DNA from 2 places in the Neobacillus pocheonensis genome. Region 1 is predicted to be linked to the other one. Evidence: riboswitches for the same ligand, from Rfam matches in the RefSeq annotation. Region 1 holds a riboswitch; the other holds the start of a gene.
What was found. Region 1 has a riboswitch for FMN ahead of ribE (riboflavin synthase). Riboswitches for the same ligand answer to the same signal wherever they lie in the genome.

Region 1 (8,311 bases):
TTTAGCCCTTTTATTTTACGGGGGTTATTCGTTAACAGCTTCATTTTTCTAATTCCGAGATCTCTTAAAATTTGTGCCCCGATGCCATATTCACGTAAATCAGCGTCAAAGCCTAGTTTTTCATTTGCCTCAACTGTATCATAGCCTTCTTCTTGAAGTTTATAGGCTTTAAGTTTATTAAGTAAGCCAATTCCTCGGCCTTCCTGACGCATGTACAAAAGAACCCCATTTCCAGCTTGTTCAATTTGACTTAATGCCGCATGCAACTGTGGTCCGCAGTCACAGCGGTAGGATCCGAAAACATCCCCAGTCAAGCACTCTGAATGCACTCGAACTAGGACAGGTTTTTCAGGGTCAATTTGACCCTTGACTAACGCAATATGCTCTCTATGATCGATGACATTTGTGTAACCGACCGCCCTAAAGTCACCATATTCCGTAGGCAAACTAATTTCAACTTCACGGTTAATTAGATTATCTTTTTTGTTTCGGTATTCAATTAAGTCTTTGATTGTAATCATTTTCACGTTAAGTTGATCGGCAATTTTCCGAAGCTGCGGCACGCGCGCCATCGTTCCGTCCTCATTCATAATTTCGCAAATGACTCCGGCCGGTTTTGCGCCGCAAAGTCTCGCAAGATCAACTGCCGCTTCTGTATGGCCTGTTCTCCTGAGGACTCCGCCCTTTTTAGCGATGAGTGGAAAAATATGTCCCGGCCGTTTAAAATCAGCAGGTTTTGATTCTGGATCCAGCATACTAAGGACAGTTGCTGAACGCTCAAATGCCGAAATACCAGTAGTTGAAAATTTGTGATCAACGCTTACCGTAAAGGCGGTGCCATGTGGGTCCGTGTTTTTTGAAACCATCGGAAATAACTCTAGCTTTTGCGCTATCTCTTCTTCGATTGGAACGCAGATGAGTCCTCTACCATGAGTAGCCATAAGATTAATGACGTCCGGTGTTGCGTATTCAGCGAGAGAAATAAAATCCCCTTCATTTTCCCGATCCTCGTCATCACAAACAATAATAACCTTACCTTCTTTTAAATCGGATAAAGCTGCTTCTATCGTATCAAACACGGCAAATCCCTCCTAGAAAAACCCGTTTTCTTCCAAATATTTTGCAGTGATTCCCTCACTACTTTTTTGCTGCTTATTATTTTTCATTCCATTAATAAAGTGTCCCACATACTTCCCAATCATGTCGCATTCCAAGTTAACAATATCCCCTGACCCTTTTTGCCCCAAAATGGATTCACCTAGAGTATGAGGGATTAAGGATAATGTAAAACCATTCTCGGAAACTGCAAAGACGGTAAGACTTGTCCCGTCAATGGCTATTGACCCTTTTACAATCACGTATCTCATTAATTCATGGTCAGCCTCAATTTCATAATAAACAGCATTTTCAATGGCTTTCTTGCTCTTGATAATCCCCGTTCCATCGATATGACCTGAAACAAAATGACCTCCAAACCTTCCTCCCGCGGCCATTGCCCTTTCAAGGTTGACCTTTGAACCACGTTTTACCATATTTAAACTCGATGCCTTAACGGTTTCTGGCATCACGTCAACAGTAAAGCGATTGCCAGTAAAAGAGGTTACAGTAAGGCACACCCCGTTAACCGCAATACTGTCACCAAGATGGACGTCCTCAAGGATTCTTCTCGACTCAATGGTAAGAACAAAGGACTCACCCGTCCGCTGGATATTCGAAATTGTCCCTATTTCTTCAACGATTCCGGTAAACATAACGACTTCTCCTTTATAAAGGAATAAAAAAGACCCTGAAGTTAATCGCTTCAGGGTCACTTTAATGACAATAGGAAAGTAAGGCTTAGAATTAGGCAGATTTCACCCTATTCATAATCCTGTTTTTTCCTTCTCCCATCCAGACTTTAACTGTCGGCCCTGGAATTTCACCAGATCCACCGCTTAACTTAACGTTAATCGGGTCACGGACTAAGAAGCATTGCTTCATCACCGCCGGTTAGGAATTTCACCTTACCCCGAAGGAATTATTAAAATATACCTTTAATAGTAGTATACTTTAATCCAAGAGTAAAGGAAAAGCACTCCTATTATCAGAAATATTCTGGATTGGCCTTTTATTTTCAAAAGGTCTTTACAGGTAAATAGATATCAAAATGTAGATTTCCAATACCATTCTGCTGTTTATGCTCTTCTTTGTAGACTTCCAAACTTAACGCATGATGATCCAGTTCATACCCGTACTCTTCCATCCATAAAAACAGTTGATGGTATGTATTTTCGACTTCCTCAGGTTTGCCCTTATGAGTCCCGACCACATAATTTTTCCTTGGAATCGTAAATCCAACCATACCTTCAGGAATTTCATCAATCTTTTCGACAGGTTTTGTTACATAGTAGGTAATCTCTGTTTCCCTGCTATGAAACGGAGCAATGAATACTGGCTCCTCTGTCTGATGGGATATCTCACTTAATCGATTCTCCATTACCTTAAAAAGATTTGGAATGTTATGTGTTTCAGAGTATGTGCCATTCCAAGAAATCCCAACCACTTTCAGTTCCTCTTTTTCTACGACTTGGATACCCAAGCTTATCCCCCCTTTAAAACATCATATTACTAATATTCTAAATTTATCACTCAAATTCCTTCTGAAATAATTCGACTAATATAATATTTTTTAAAAATTACCAATTAAAAAACAACCAAAATAATAGGTTGTTTTAACAATAAATTATTTCAATATATCTTGAGAAATATTAAAAACATTCCATAGGAACGTAGCATAGATAGCCGAAAGAATCCATGCCAGCCAGGGTTTCCAATAATGAACGGCTAAAACAGAGAACATAACAAAGCTAAAAAAAGTAGACCAGCCTAAATTCCAGCCATTTTTATGAACCATCGCTCCCAATTTCAAATCAGTGAATTCGTTAATGGTATAAACAAGCGTCCACACTGATATATGAAGAATTTTTTTCCAAGCCGCCTTAGGCATATGACCTAGAAAAATGCTAATGGTCACAGGATATTTTATTAACATAACTAAAAAAGCGATATGAGTGTGTTTTGCCCATAATTTATCGCTTCCAATTGGCACGTATTCCCACATGCTATGCTTAAAGAATAAAAACTGATACACTAAATCCCCAACCATCAGGAAAAGAAATGTAGGGTAATAAGCACTCCAATTTTTCCAATCCCCCCATTTAATCGCTGAAAAAATAAAAATGGCTCCATACATCACATTCAGATTCACATGGTTGCTCCTTCTCTCGCTAATTATCCATATTTTTTCCAATCTATTGGAAAATATTAAATAAAAAAAAACAGAGGAACACAAATTCCTCTGATCATTAATTTCCAACTTCAACCACAAAAATTGTAAAGTTGAATTTTTAATATATGAAAAAATAGATTATACTGTATTTATCACCATTAATAGGAGGCAATTATGTCTGAATCCAATCAAGAAACACCAAAAAAGAAAATTAGCTTACAGGAAGCCATGAAACAACAGTTGGAGAACAAAAAGAACAAAGCAGCCGCCGGAAATACGAATATGAATGGCTCTCAAGCAACGAAAAAACTAAGTAGCCAGCAAACGAAAAAAGTTAGCAATTCACGCAGGAAAATGGGCGTCTAATAAAAGACAAATTGGTAAAAGAAAAACAGACCCAGGAATAACCTGGGTCTGTTTTTTCATGTCACTTATGATTTACGGACGTTTACCGCTTGTGGTCCACGTTGTCCATTTTCGATTTCAAACGTAACCTCTTGACCTTCATCTAAGGTTTTGTAACCCTCACCTTGAATCGCTGAGAAATGAACGAATACATCATCTCCGCCATCGCGCTCAATGAATCCAAAACCTTTTTCACCGTTAAACCATTTAACTTTACCTGTTTCCATTTCTTTGTAGCCTCCTAGCATGTAGCCATAACATAATTTTGCAAAATATACTTGCTTGATTATTTTTACCAAACCTTTTTCTTCCTATACCAGCCTTTTAGAAATTTTTTTAAATTTTAATGGACCCATTTACGTATAGCTTTGGCCACTCCATCTTCTTGGTTTGTAGCGGTAATCCAGTCGGCAGCCTCCTTCAATGTATCCTGGGCATTTCCCATTGCCACACCAAGACCCGCCTCGGTAATCATCGCTAAATCATTAAGACTATCTCCAACTGCCATGACTTGTTTCATTTTAATGCCTAAACGCTCACAAACAATTTTAAGCCCTTTAGCTTTATTTATTCCTACTGCATTTACTTCGATATTCTTTAAGGTTGAATTACTCAATTCAAATTCGCCTTTTGCCTGTAATTCTTTTTTAATGAGCTCTCTTGTATCATCATCATCAATATTAAAGCCAAATTTAAGCCATTCTTTCGTATGTAGATCCTCAGGCAATTCATCGTGCCAATTGCGTTCCGTGCTGATTGCCCAAAATTTTGTCTTATGTTGTTTTGAAAGCTCCCACATCCACTCGATGAGCTCCGATTTCACAAGATTTCTTTCCACTAATTCCCGATTTTCGTCCCATATTTCACTTCCATTTACGGTAACTAAATAAGATGTGAGTTCAAGTGAATCTGCATGTTCACGGCTGGTTAGTAGTGATCGTCCAGTGCTTAACACAACAATTACACCTTTTTCTTGCGCTTCTTTAATTGCCTCTCGGTTTTCATCTGATATTTTTCCTTTATCATTTAAAAGGGTTCCGTCCATATCGAGTGCAATCAGTTTAATATCAATATCCATTGTAAAGTAAGTATCTCCTTTCAATTGGGTTTATTTTTAAGTAAACACTTTTTAGGAAAAAAAATCAAAAAACTGCGACTACATCGCAGCTTTTGTTTATTGCTGGTATTGGACACGATGGAGATTGGCAAAAATACCGCCTTGCTCAATCAGTTCATCATGACGGCCATCTTCAGCAATTCCTTCTTCTGTAACGACGATAATTCGGTCAGAATTCCGAATGGTGGCCAGCCTGTGAGCAATAATAAGAGTGGTTCGATTCCGGGCAAGTTCAGTCAAGGCTTCTTGAATGACCAATTCAGTCTCGGTATCAAGCGCGGAGGTTGCTTCATCCAATATTAAAATGGGTGGATTTTTCAAAAACATCCTGGCAATTGCAATACGTTGTTTTTGACCGCCGGAAAGCTTAAGACCTCTTTCACCAATTTGTGTTTCATAACCATCCGGTAATGAGGCAATAAACTTTTCAAGATGGGCACGGCGGGCTGCTTCGGCAATTTCATCATTCGAAGCATCTTGTTTCCCATAGGCTATATTCTCACGAAGTGTTCCTGTAAATAAGAACACATCCTGTTGAACCATTCCAATTTGCGCACGTAATGACTTTTTCGTCATATCACGAATATTAATCCCATCGATGAAAATTCCGCCTTCGTTTACATCATAGAACCGAGGAATCAATGAGCAAATCGTCGTCTTCCCAGCACCCGACGGGCCGACAAACGCTACTGTTTCACCAGCATGAATATCGAGGTTAATTTTTTCTAGCACCGATTTATGCTTGTCATAGCGAAAAGTCACGTCATTAAAAATAATATTTCCTTTAAGGGAAGCAACTTCCACGGCTTGTTCCGTATCCTTGACATCCGGCTCCGCATCGATTAACTCGATAAACCGTTTAAATCCAGCCATCCCTTTTGGATACAATTCCATAATGGCACTGATTTTATCGATTGGTTTGAAAAGTACATTCACATAAAGGACAAATCCAACTAATTCCCCATATGAAAGTTGACCTGAAAAACTAAGCCACGCACCGTACACTAAAACGATGATTGTAATAAGTCTTGTCATCATGTAAATGCCGGAAATACTGAAGGACATAACACGGTATCCACCAAGCTTCGCTTCACGGAATTTGTGGTTATTTTTTCTAAATCTAGCAATCTCAAATTCTTCATTTGTAAAGGATTGGACCACTCGGCTCCCAGAAACACTATCCTCAACTCGGGCGTTAACATCCGCAATGCTCGAATACATTTGTCCCCATGCTTTATTCATTTTTAAATTACAAACAACTACCAAGACAATTAATAATGGTAGTACCAAAATTGCAACTAGCGCCAGTTTTACGTTTATGGTAAGCATGATCCAAAATGCTCCGATGAATGTCATCACCGCAATAAAGACATCTTCAGGCCCATGATGGGCAAGTTCCCCAAGATCAAATAAATCGTTCGTAATCCGGCTCATAATATGACCGGTTTTCGTATTGTCAAAAAAGCGAAACGACTGTTTTTGCACATGCTCAAACAGTTCTTGTCTCATATCGGTTTCAATATTGATCCCAAGCTTATGTCCCCAATAATTGACTACAAATTGCAGAAAAGTGCTTAATAAATATACAAGGAACAGTCCAATGCTTACAGAAACAATAGCTGGCCATTCACCTCCTGGCAAAAGAACATCAATAAACCACTTCACCGCCAGTGGAAAAGCTAATTCAAGCATGGCAACCACCACTGCACTGCTGAAGTCTAAGATAAATAGCTTTTTGTGAGGTAAATAATAAGAAAAGAACCGCCGAATCATATCATTCTCCTTTTATCTAGGCTCAGTTAAATGACATTGTTGATTTTTAACACTGTTGATTGGAGCGGAAGGCGCGAAGACTCCTGCGGGAGTACGGGGCAGGGGAGACCCCGCAGGAGCGAAGTGACGAGGAGGCTCCCCTGCACGCCCGCGAACCGCTCGCGCCTGGAGCGCAAATCAACAACCAAGTTTCACAGAGCCTTTATATAAAGTAGCAATAATAGGATTATATGAAAAATATATGCACAATTTCAAGTTTTTTGAAAATAAGCATAATAAAAAAAACACCTGGATACATCCAAGTGTTCTTCAATTTTAGTGATGATGGTGATGACTGCCTTTAGAAGGGTTGGTAATAACCCATTCCTCTTTCGGGACTTGGAAGTATTGAATCCATATTCCATCCAAGTTCTCATCGTTTTTATCAAGAATAAAATCAATATCCTTGTCGGTTTTAACCACTTCATCATTATCGGTCGGTGTATCCATCATCAAATCATAATGTGCGTGGTCCCCATGAATACTGGTGACGTAAATACGAAACATTTTACCCTCTGCATTTTCCTCGGCTAACATTTTTTTCAAAGCTTTTGCGGCAATTCGATTAATTTTGACTTTCATTCAATGCTCTCCTCTTTCTATGTAGTCATTTACATTATCCCATTAATATACTAAAATAGACAATTTTCAAGTGAAAATCCCACGAAATTATCGTGTCCAATGGCTTGTGACAATTAAATTCCAAGCAATTCCCTATTTAGTATTTTAAATCCTTAACAAATTTGTCACAACTTTTTTCAAAAACCTATATAAACCTTATAGACGAATTGTTAATATTGTGGAGAAGTAGTGAACACCACAAATTAATATTAGATGATAATAAATTTAATTTGAGGTAATACTTGTATTTTTGAAAAAATCGCGTTATCCTATTGAAGTTTGTGAATGAATTCACGAAGACATTGTGGAAAAATGAACAATTTGCCTGAGAGGAGCTTTAAAATGTTTAAAAAGGGTTATTTAATCCCACTTCTAGCATTCCTGCCTGTATTACTTTTAAGCGGCTGTAACAGCAAAATGGTTGTCTTTGACCCAAAAGGTCCTGCTGCTAGAGACATTCTTGACTTGATTAACTGGTCACTCGTATTTATGCTGATTGTTGTCGTCGTGGTTTTTGGTTTATTTGGGTATATCATTTGGAAATACCGTGCAACACCAAAGAATAAAGACTATGTCCCGCCTGAAGAACACGGCAGCACAAAGTTAGAAATTGTTTGGACAGTGATCCCGATTTTGATTGTAATTGCCTTAACTATCCCCACTGTAAAGACGATTTATAAACTTGAAAAAGTGCCTCAAGGCTATGAAGATAAAAAACCAATTACTATCAATGTCACTTCCGCAGACTGGAAATGGATTTTCAGCTATCCTGAACAAGGCATTGAAACCGTGAACTATGTCAACATTCCTGCCGGTACACCGGTAAAGTTTAAATTAACTTCTGCCGGAACTATGCAGTCTTTCTGGGTACCAGCACTTGGCGGACAAAAATACACGATGAATAAGATGGAAACAGAGCTTTACCTCACTGCTGATCAACCTGGCGAATTTTTAGGAAGAAATACCAACTTTAACGGTAGAGGCTATGCTGATATGGAATTTACCGTGGAAGCAAAATCCTCCAAAGAATTTGAAAAATGGGTTAAAGACGTAAAGGCAAGTGCTCCAAAGTTAACAGAGAAAAAATA
Region 2 (8,311 bases), on a different contig from region 1:
TAAAAGTGATTCATCTTTAAAGGATAATCAACTCACTTTATACTCTTTTGAGGCATTGATGCTGACTGCGAAAGATTTTGGAGTTGAAAAGGTTATCGTAAAGAATTCTCCTTTAAGTCATATAGGCCCATTTGATTTATCTAAGGAAATTAAGGTGCCAATCGCTCCTAATATGCGCGACATCCAATAAAAATGAAATCAACCACTAGCGGGTTGATTTTTTTATTTAAGCTATTTTCGCAAAGATTGTTGTTTTCCGAATAAGTTTATCAACCCGTATAACTAGAAGCCTCGTGGCATCTTTTCGTAAGAACATTTGCGAAAATTGCCTAGAAACTTAGTAAATAAACCTTATTAAGTTTCAGAAACAACAAAGCTTACGAAAAGAGCCTTTATTTATGAATAAAATAGTGACTGTCTCCAAATTATAACAAGTATGCTCAAGCTCAACTGCCGTAAAAAGTCCCTAAGTTCTAAACTAGAACCTGGGAACATATGGTTTGGAGGAGAGTAGAAGAATTAAGGAGGAAAAGTATTAAAATGCGTGATTACATAAAGAGGTTTTTAATTGCCATTATTATGGCGCTTTGTGTGAGTTTATTGTTTTTAGGTGGAAAACATTCACAAGCTGCAGGTTTGAACGAAATGAAGGAACATTGGATTTGGCCAGCGGATGGAGTTATCTCTGATACATACGGAACAAGACAAGGAAAACATAAAGGCATTGACATTGCTGGGAAAATGGAAACACCAATACTTGCAGTGGATGATGGGGTTGTAATCAAATCTTATTTTTCGAATACATACGGAAATGTAGTGTTTATAATACATCCAAGTAGGATTGTAACAGTTTATGCGCATTTAAATAGGCGTAATGTTTTTGTTGGCCAAAATATAAAGCAAGGTGATGTCCTAGGCAAAATGGGGAAAACCGGACAAGCCACTGGAATCCATCTTCATTTTGAAACCCATGAGTTAGAGTGGAGATATGATAAGAAATATGCCATCAATCCAGAGAGGCTTTTAGGAAAAGCAGATGTGGGGGAAACGGTTCAAGGTGGAATTGCCAGCATGGGCAGGGGGGTTTTAGAGGCAAGCACACATGCAAAACCGGTGATAACTGAACAGTATGTTGTGAAACAAGGGGATACATTGTTTTCAATCTCTAAAAAAAATAATGTTTCTGTGGATAGAATAAAGCAAATCAACCATTTACGGTCAGATATGATTAGACCGAAACAAATATTAATAATTGAATAAGTAGCTATTTGACCCGTAACTTTTTTCGTTTACGGGTTTTGTAATTTTTATCACTTAACAAAATACCATTTCTCAAGTATAATAATTTTATAATTTCATATCGATCTATCTTCGGGGCAGGGTGAAATTCCCGATCGGCGGTATTAGAGTAATACTCTTAAGCCCGCGAGCCTTTTTGGCAGGATTTGGTGCGATTCCAAAGCCGACAGTATAGTCTGGATGGGAGAAGATAGAGGTTCTGCAAACATTCAAAAATAATTGTTTTTCGAGTGTTTATTAAGCATGCCTTTGTTCTCCCTCAAGTGATTTTACTTGGGGGATTTTTATATACAGGGCATCTGTTGCTGAACCTCTCTTCCTAACGTGATGGATCAAAAAAAGGAGAGAGGAAGTTGAAGAAAATGAAAAGAACAAACGTTAAAGCACTTGTATCAATTGGAATGCTGAGCAGTATAGCCTATTTATTAATGCTCATTTATTTTCCACTGCCACTATTCCCAAATTTCTTGTCTGTGGATTTCAGTGATATCCCAGCATTGATTGCAGCATTAATTTTTGGACCGATTGCAGGAATTGTAGTTGAGTTTCTCAAAAATGTACTTAATTATTTTGCGACAGGCAGTCCTTCAGGGATACCGGTAGGACATATCGCCAATTTTCTTTCAGGAATTATGTTTATCCTGCCTACCTATTTTGTATATAACAAGATAAAAACTAGAAAAGGCATGACAATAGCTTTAGTCTTCGGAACGATTACAATGGCAATTATGATGAGTATCTTAAATTACTTTATCATTTTACCAGCCTACACAGCTCTAATGGGTTTTCCAGATATGCGCAATGTGGTGGTGCCAGGTATCTTACCGTTTAATATTGTAAAAGGTGTCATGATGTCCGTCATCTTTATGTTGATGTTCATTAAGATGCAAGCATGGATTAATAAGTTGACAATCGTGAAAAACGCATAAATTGAAATAAAGGCAACCTGAGTGAAATCTGGTTGCCTTTATTTGTGAAAAATGTAAAAACCCTCACCTATCATTAGGCAAGGGCTAGTAGCTTAAGAATATATTTTTGACAAAATATTATTCAAATTTAGTTGGATTACCATCAAATGCCTCGTCAGCAACCTTAATGGAATCAGTAGGGCAGCCTTCAAATGCATCCATCATGTCATCGATTAATACATCTGGAATTTCAACGATACCTTCATTATCGTCAAGAGTTACGAATGCAATGCCTTCATCATCGTAATCGTAAATATCTGGTGCTGCTGCGCCACATGCGCCGCATGCGATGCATGTTTCCTTGTCAACAATTGTGTACTTTGCCATGAAAAAAAACCTCCCAGTAATATAACAAAAATTATTCCATAGTATATGGAAACGCATTACTCATATCTATTGTAAAACTGTATGAGTAACTTTTCAATAGAAAAATCGTTTTAAATAAATCGGTTTGCATTTTTTGTCTCTACCAACACTTTTACATTTTGGAACAACATGTTTCGACGTTTCATGTTAAAATAAGAAAGAAAAATAGGAACATTGTCGATACCTTTTGAAAAAGTGGTGGGTGGGATGAATCATTTTGAATCAATTCTTCTATATTGTTTAAAGAAATTGAATAATGAAAGGACAATATATTCCATTTTTCATCTATTAAATGGAAAAAAATCATCCCAAACTATCCAAGACGCTCATTTATTTTCACTTAAAAAATTCTTTGGAATTTACGATACTCTAACTCGTGAATCCTTTGAAAATAAAATTGATACTATGTTAGAAAAACAGTGGATTAACAATTCCGGAGAGCACCGATTTATTATTACTCCTAGTGGAGAGCTATATTTAAATAACAATCAATTGCCTCAATATCTTAATGGTTGGAGCTATCACCTGTTTACTACTTTATTTTGGGAAAGGTTATCATTATTAATACAGGTTGCTTCGAATTTTGTGTATCAAGAAACCAAATATAGCCCCATTCAGAAAAGCAAGGATGTTCATATATGGTTAAAATCGTTATTAAAGGTTATCCAAGTACCGAGACAAACAATAGGTAAAAGAGTATATTCCGAGCTAGTTGAATGTTTTACTGGTGCTAATGATATTGATCCATCGGTCATCATCTTTAGATTAACAGGTTTTCAACAAATTGGTCTGACTTCTAGTCAGACTGCTAAAAAGCTAAAAATGGATATTCATGATTATGATATTGAATTTGTTAATATCCTTCATTATTTAATTAATAAGATTAGCAGCGATACAATACAATATCCAATCCTATCGTCTCTTATCGACCATTTAGAACAAAGTAATGAATTAACGCTGTCCTCAAGGAAGACTTGGAATCTTTTTAATCAAGGTTATTCTCCTGAGGTGATTGCCGATAAAAGGAATTTAAAAATGAGTACTATTGAGGATCATTTTGTTGAGTTTGCCCTACACTTGGATGATTTTTCTATAGACGACTATGTGGATAGAAATTTACAGGAGATAATCCTGGAAGTTTCACGGCAATCTGATACTCGACAACTTAAGTTGATTCGGGACAAAGTGAATTCTGTTAGTTACTTTCAAATAAGGTTAGTGTTGGCGAAGTATGGTGATCGATCATGGAATTAGAAAAGCTTTTAAAAGAACATTTTGGTTATGAATCATTTAAAACCGGGCAAAAGGAAGTAATTTCATCCCTATTAGCAGGGCAGCATACCTTAGCCATGCTCCCAACTGGTACAGGGAAATCCTTGTGTTATCAACTTCCAGGACTTATCCTAAGCGGGCATGTCTTAATTATTTCTCCACTCCTTTCTTTGATGCAGGATCAAGTTGAGCAATTTAAGCGTTTTGGTGAAAAAAGAGTTGTTGCTTTGAACTCTTTTCTAACTCAAGAGGAAAAAAATGATGTGCTGCGCAAGTTAAATAAATTTAAGTTCATCTTTATATCACCGGAAATGTTGAAGGTTCCTTATATTTTACGAAAGTTGAGTGAGTTAACTATTTCGTTATTTGTAGTAGATGAAGCCCATTGTATTTCACAATGGGGATTTGATTTCCGCCCTGATTATTCCAAATTAGGAGATATTCGCCGAAAGTTAGGGGAACCTCTTACACTTGCTTTAACTGCAACAGCAACAAAACAAGTGAGACGGGACATCATTCAATCACTCGGTATTGACAATCTACGAAAAGTAGAATCCACTATTGATCGTCCGAATATTGCTTTAATGGTAGAAGAATTAACTGATTACCATGAAAAACAAAACCGAGTAATAGACCTTGTTTCAAAGTTGGAGAAACCAGGCATAATTTATTTTTCAAGTAAAAAATCAGCCGAACAAATGGCTTCTATCATTGCAGAAAAAGGAATTTGTCAGGCAATGGCCTATCACGGAGGTCAGGACCAAAATACAAGAGTCTTAATTCAACAGCAATTTATTCATGGTCAGCTTGACGTCATCTGTGCAACAAGTGCGTTTGGAATGGGTGTAAATAAAGAAAATATCCGATTTATCATTCACTATCACATGCCAATGCAAATTGAATCATATCTTCAGGAAATTGGCAGAGCTGGCCGTGATGGGAAGCAAAGTATTGCTATTTTACTCTACTCACCTGGGGACGAGCAGCTTCCCATCCAGTTGGCAATGGGAGAACTACCTGCTGACCAGCAAATTGATTGGCTATTCTCGAATATAGATAAGGAAAGTTCTCATATGGATGGAAAGCATCGTCTAAATAATCACTTAAAAGAGCTTGGAGGTTTTAATGAAATTCAGTGGCGGATAATGGAGGAAATGATTAATGATACACCCCAAGTCAGTCAAACAGAACTTCAAAAAACCATTAAGTTATTTGTGAAGAATAGACTAGCTGCAAAAATAAACAAAATTTTGCAAATGAAAACATTGGTTGAATTAAAATCGTGCAGAAGAGAATTTATTTTGCATTATTTTGATGATGAATTGTCAGATAAAGTTATTCCATGCTGCGACCAGTGTGGACTACAGCTGAGTGACTATCAATCTTATAGTAACCAACCAATAGAAATTAGAGCTAAAGAGTCATGGATGGACTACCTAGGGAAAATCTTATTGAAGAATGAGCTGAGAGAATGAAAAAGAAGTATAATGAACTGATAAAAAGCCTAACGGACAAAGAATTGCTTCTTCACCTCTATCTGACGCAAATCATACTTTTAGCTATTTCGTTTATTTTAGGGGTTATTCTATTTGATCAATTCGCCTATTTAAAGCAGTTACAATTAAACGACTTTAATATTATAATAATCGGTCTTCCAGCAGGTATAGCAATTGTTATAATCGACTTAATCTTAATGAGATATTTACCGCCCTCTTTTTATGATGATGGGGGATTAAATGAAAGAATATTTAAAAATAGAAACATTCTTCATATTCTCATGATTGCCGCCTTTGTTGCTTTTAGTGAGGAACTTTTATTTCGAGGAATCATTCAAACAAAAGTCGGGCTTTTATTAGCAAGTCTTATTTTTGCAATCGTTCATTATCGCTATCTTTTTAATTGGTTCTTATTTTTAAATATTGTCGTCCTAAGTTTTGTGATCGGTATGATTTATGAGTGGACTGATAATTTGGCAGTAACGATAATGATGCATTTTGTAATTGATTTTCTGTTAGGCATTTATATAAAATTTAGGCGTTCACCAGGTAATGTTGATGAGAAAGGAGTTTCCACGTGAATAAAGAGGAACCATATCGTGATCAAGCTGAGAGATTAAAACAGCGGATTCAAAAAATTAATGAAAAAATAGATGACACCGACCAGCTGCCGCCTAGGGAGCAGTTGCATCGACAGAAAAAGAAGAAAACAAAATGGAAGCTTAAATACCCGGTCATTCGTTTATTGGTTCTTTTCTTTATCCTTCTTCCTGTTATTATTTTTAGTGTTATATCATATTTGGATGGAAAGAAAATAAACAATACCGTAAAAACCTCAAATGATTCTGTCGGTTATGAAACTATTAATCTAGAAAAAAATGATAGTGAAGAAAAAGATAAACAGGTGGAAGAGGAGCAGGCAGTAGTAAATCAGGAAAATACCGAAACCACTAAACCTGAAGAAAATAGTGCACAAGTAAATTCTCCTGATCAAGGCTCTAGCGCGAATCAAAGAATATCCGATAATAAGGCAGGAGATAAGAATAGCCAGCCTGTTCAGGAAACAAAAAAGAGCCCATCACCCACTATTATTCCAAAAAAAAGTAGAATTGTTTATCATACAGTTCAGCCTAAGGAAACGTTATATCATATCGCAATGGAGTATTATCATTCACAAACAGGGATGGAGATTATTAAACAGGCTAATCATATTCAGGGTGATAGTATAAATGCAGGTCAAGTTTTAAAAATACCATTAAATAACTAACCGATCTTTTTTTAGATCATCGGATTGTCGAGAAATATTACTTTTCTCGGCAATTTTTCATTTTTATAAAAAGATTGTCCATGCGACTGGGCCTGTTGATTTCCGCTCCCCGGCACGCCCGCGGAAAGCGAAGCGCCTGGAGCGCAAATCAACAGACTAGTTGAAAATCCTATTTATTAATATTTTTAAAACCTTTTATTAAAAAAACATATTATTAAGGACAAGTTCATATTTATATACGGAGAAATGGAGGGTGATAATATGGATTCTCCAATCCAATTACTTGAAAATACGGATCAAGCCACTAAGCAGGCACTTGAAAATGTAAGGAAAAGAAAAGAAAAGTTTGACAGGTTCAAACGGCGTCATAAATTATCTATCTGGGGAACGATCATCTTAGCATCAAGCTTTTTCATTTATTTGTATGTTACAGTTGCCAGTGTTTATTCTTATTCATTTGCCGAGATGTTTTCTGCTTTTGTTAACGATTCTAGAAATTTTACTTTTTTAGTTTTCACTGTTGGAATGTATGGAACCATGAATTTATTGAAAGAAAAAAAAGATAAAGCAGAGAAGGAATATCATGAATTACGGTGTGAAATCGTTGACCGCAGCAAGGATTACTGGAAAAAAGAAGAAGAATGGAAAAGCCGTCATTTAGTTTTCGAAGTGATGAAAAAACATTATGATATAAATCTTTACCATGAAAAGAAATAAGAAGCAGAGCCATCTGCTTCTTAATGCATCAGAAGAACTTCTTCTTATCACGTTCCTCTTTTAAAATTTCTACTGCCTCTCTGAAGCGCTGAGAATGAATAATTTCACGTTCACGTAAAAAGCGAAGACTATCATTAATATCTGGGTCGTCACTTAAGTTAATTAGCCATTGATAGGTGGCTCTTGCCTTTTCTTCTGCTGCAATATCCTCATATAAATCAGCAATTGGGTCACCCTTTGCAGTTATATAGGTAGCCGTGAAAGGTACTCCTGCAGCGTTATGATAGTACAATGCGCTATCATGGTCTGCATAATGTGCTGCAAGACCTGCTGCTTTCATTTGCTCTGGTGTGGCATCTTTTGTTAATTTGTACACCATTGTAGCAATCATTTCGAGGTGGGCAAATTCTTCCGTTCCGATATCTGTCAGAAGGCCGATTACCTTATCGGGAATGGTGTATCTTTGATTTAAATATCGTAAAGCGGCTGCCAGTTCCCCGTCAGCTCCGCCATATTGCTCAATTAAATACTTTGCGAGAGTCGGATTACAGGTACTGACTCGGACAGGATATTGCAGCTTCTTTTCATATATCCACATTTAACATAATCCCTCCCATTTCTTTAAACCTGCCAAGGCCATGGAGTATTATCCCAATTCCAAGGGTACCCTGAATAACTGTTGCCGTATTGCTGCAAAGGACCAAATTGACTTTCGAATGTTTTTTTAAGGCGTTTTCTTTCTTTAACATAATGATTAAATTGGTTAATAGCTTCAAGGTCATCATTATGGGTATCTAAATATAAGGTAAGTTCAACAAGGACGAAGTCGACAGCTTGAAGCTGTTCCATTATTTGATAATATTCTGCCGGTACTTGTTTCACGTCGGCAGCCCTCCTCCTGCTTTTTCCAAAGCATTGTAATATGG

Region 2: another riboswitch for FMN. It lies ahead of ABES02_RS25545 (ECF transporter S component); the one in region 1 lies ahead of ribE (riboflavin synthase).

Annotation. Positions count from the first base shown of each region.
Region 1 covers NZ_JBCNAD010000048.1:29,714-38,024, forward strand. The annotation lists gene ABES02_RS24780 (bifunctional 3,4-dihydroxy-2-butanone-4-phosphate synthase/GTP cyclohydrolase II) at 1-1,079, opposite strand, end outside; gene ribE (riboflavin synthase) at 1,092-1,751, opposite strand; FMN riboswitch at 1,875-2,020, opposite strand; gene ABES02_RS24790 (GyrI-like domain-containing protein) at 2,114-2,578, opposite strand; gene ABES02_RS24795 (CBO0543 family protein) at 2,723-3,247, opposite strand; gene ABES02_RS24800 (hypothetical protein) at 3,443-3,634, shown strand; gene ABES02_RS24805 (cold-shock protein) at 3,700-3,900, opposite strand; gene ABES02_RS24810 (Cof-type HAD-IIB family hydrolase) at 4,017-4,751, opposite strand; gene ABES02_RS24815 (ABC transporter ATP-binding protein) at 4,848-6,563, opposite strand; gene ABES02_RS24820 (iron-sulfur cluster assembly accessory protein) at 6,879-7,184, opposite strand; gene qoxA (cytochrome aa3 quinol oxidase subunit II) at 7,566-8,311, shown strand, end outside.
Region 2 covers NZ_JBCNAD010000058.1:20,034-28,344, reverse strand. The annotation lists gene ABES02_RS25555 (hypothetical protein) at 1-190, shown strand, start outside; gene ABES02_RS25550 (peptidoglycan DD-metalloendopeptidase family protein) at 541-1,260, shown strand; FMN riboswitch at 1,364-1,495, shown strand; gene ABES02_RS25545 (ECF transporter S component) at 1,662-2,228, shown strand; gene ABES02_RS25540 (ferredoxin) at 2,346-2,594, opposite strand; gene ABES02_RS25535 (helix-turn-helix domain-containing protein) at 2,841-3,887, shown strand; gene ABES02_RS25530 (RecQ family ATP-dependent DNA helicase) at 3,878-5,380, shown strand; gene ABES02_RS25525 (CPBP family intramembrane glutamic endopeptidase) at 5,377-5,982, shown strand; gene ABES02_RS25520 (LysM peptidoglycan-binding domain-containing protein) at 5,979-6,668, shown strand; gene ABES02_RS25515 (YpbF family protein) at 6,930-7,385, shown strand; gene cotJC (spore coat protein CotJC) at 7,414-7,983, opposite strand; gene ABES02_RS25505 (spore coat protein CotJB) at 8,007-8,267, opposite strand; gene ABES02_RS25500 (spore coat associated protein CotJA) at 8,264-8,311, opposite strand, start outside.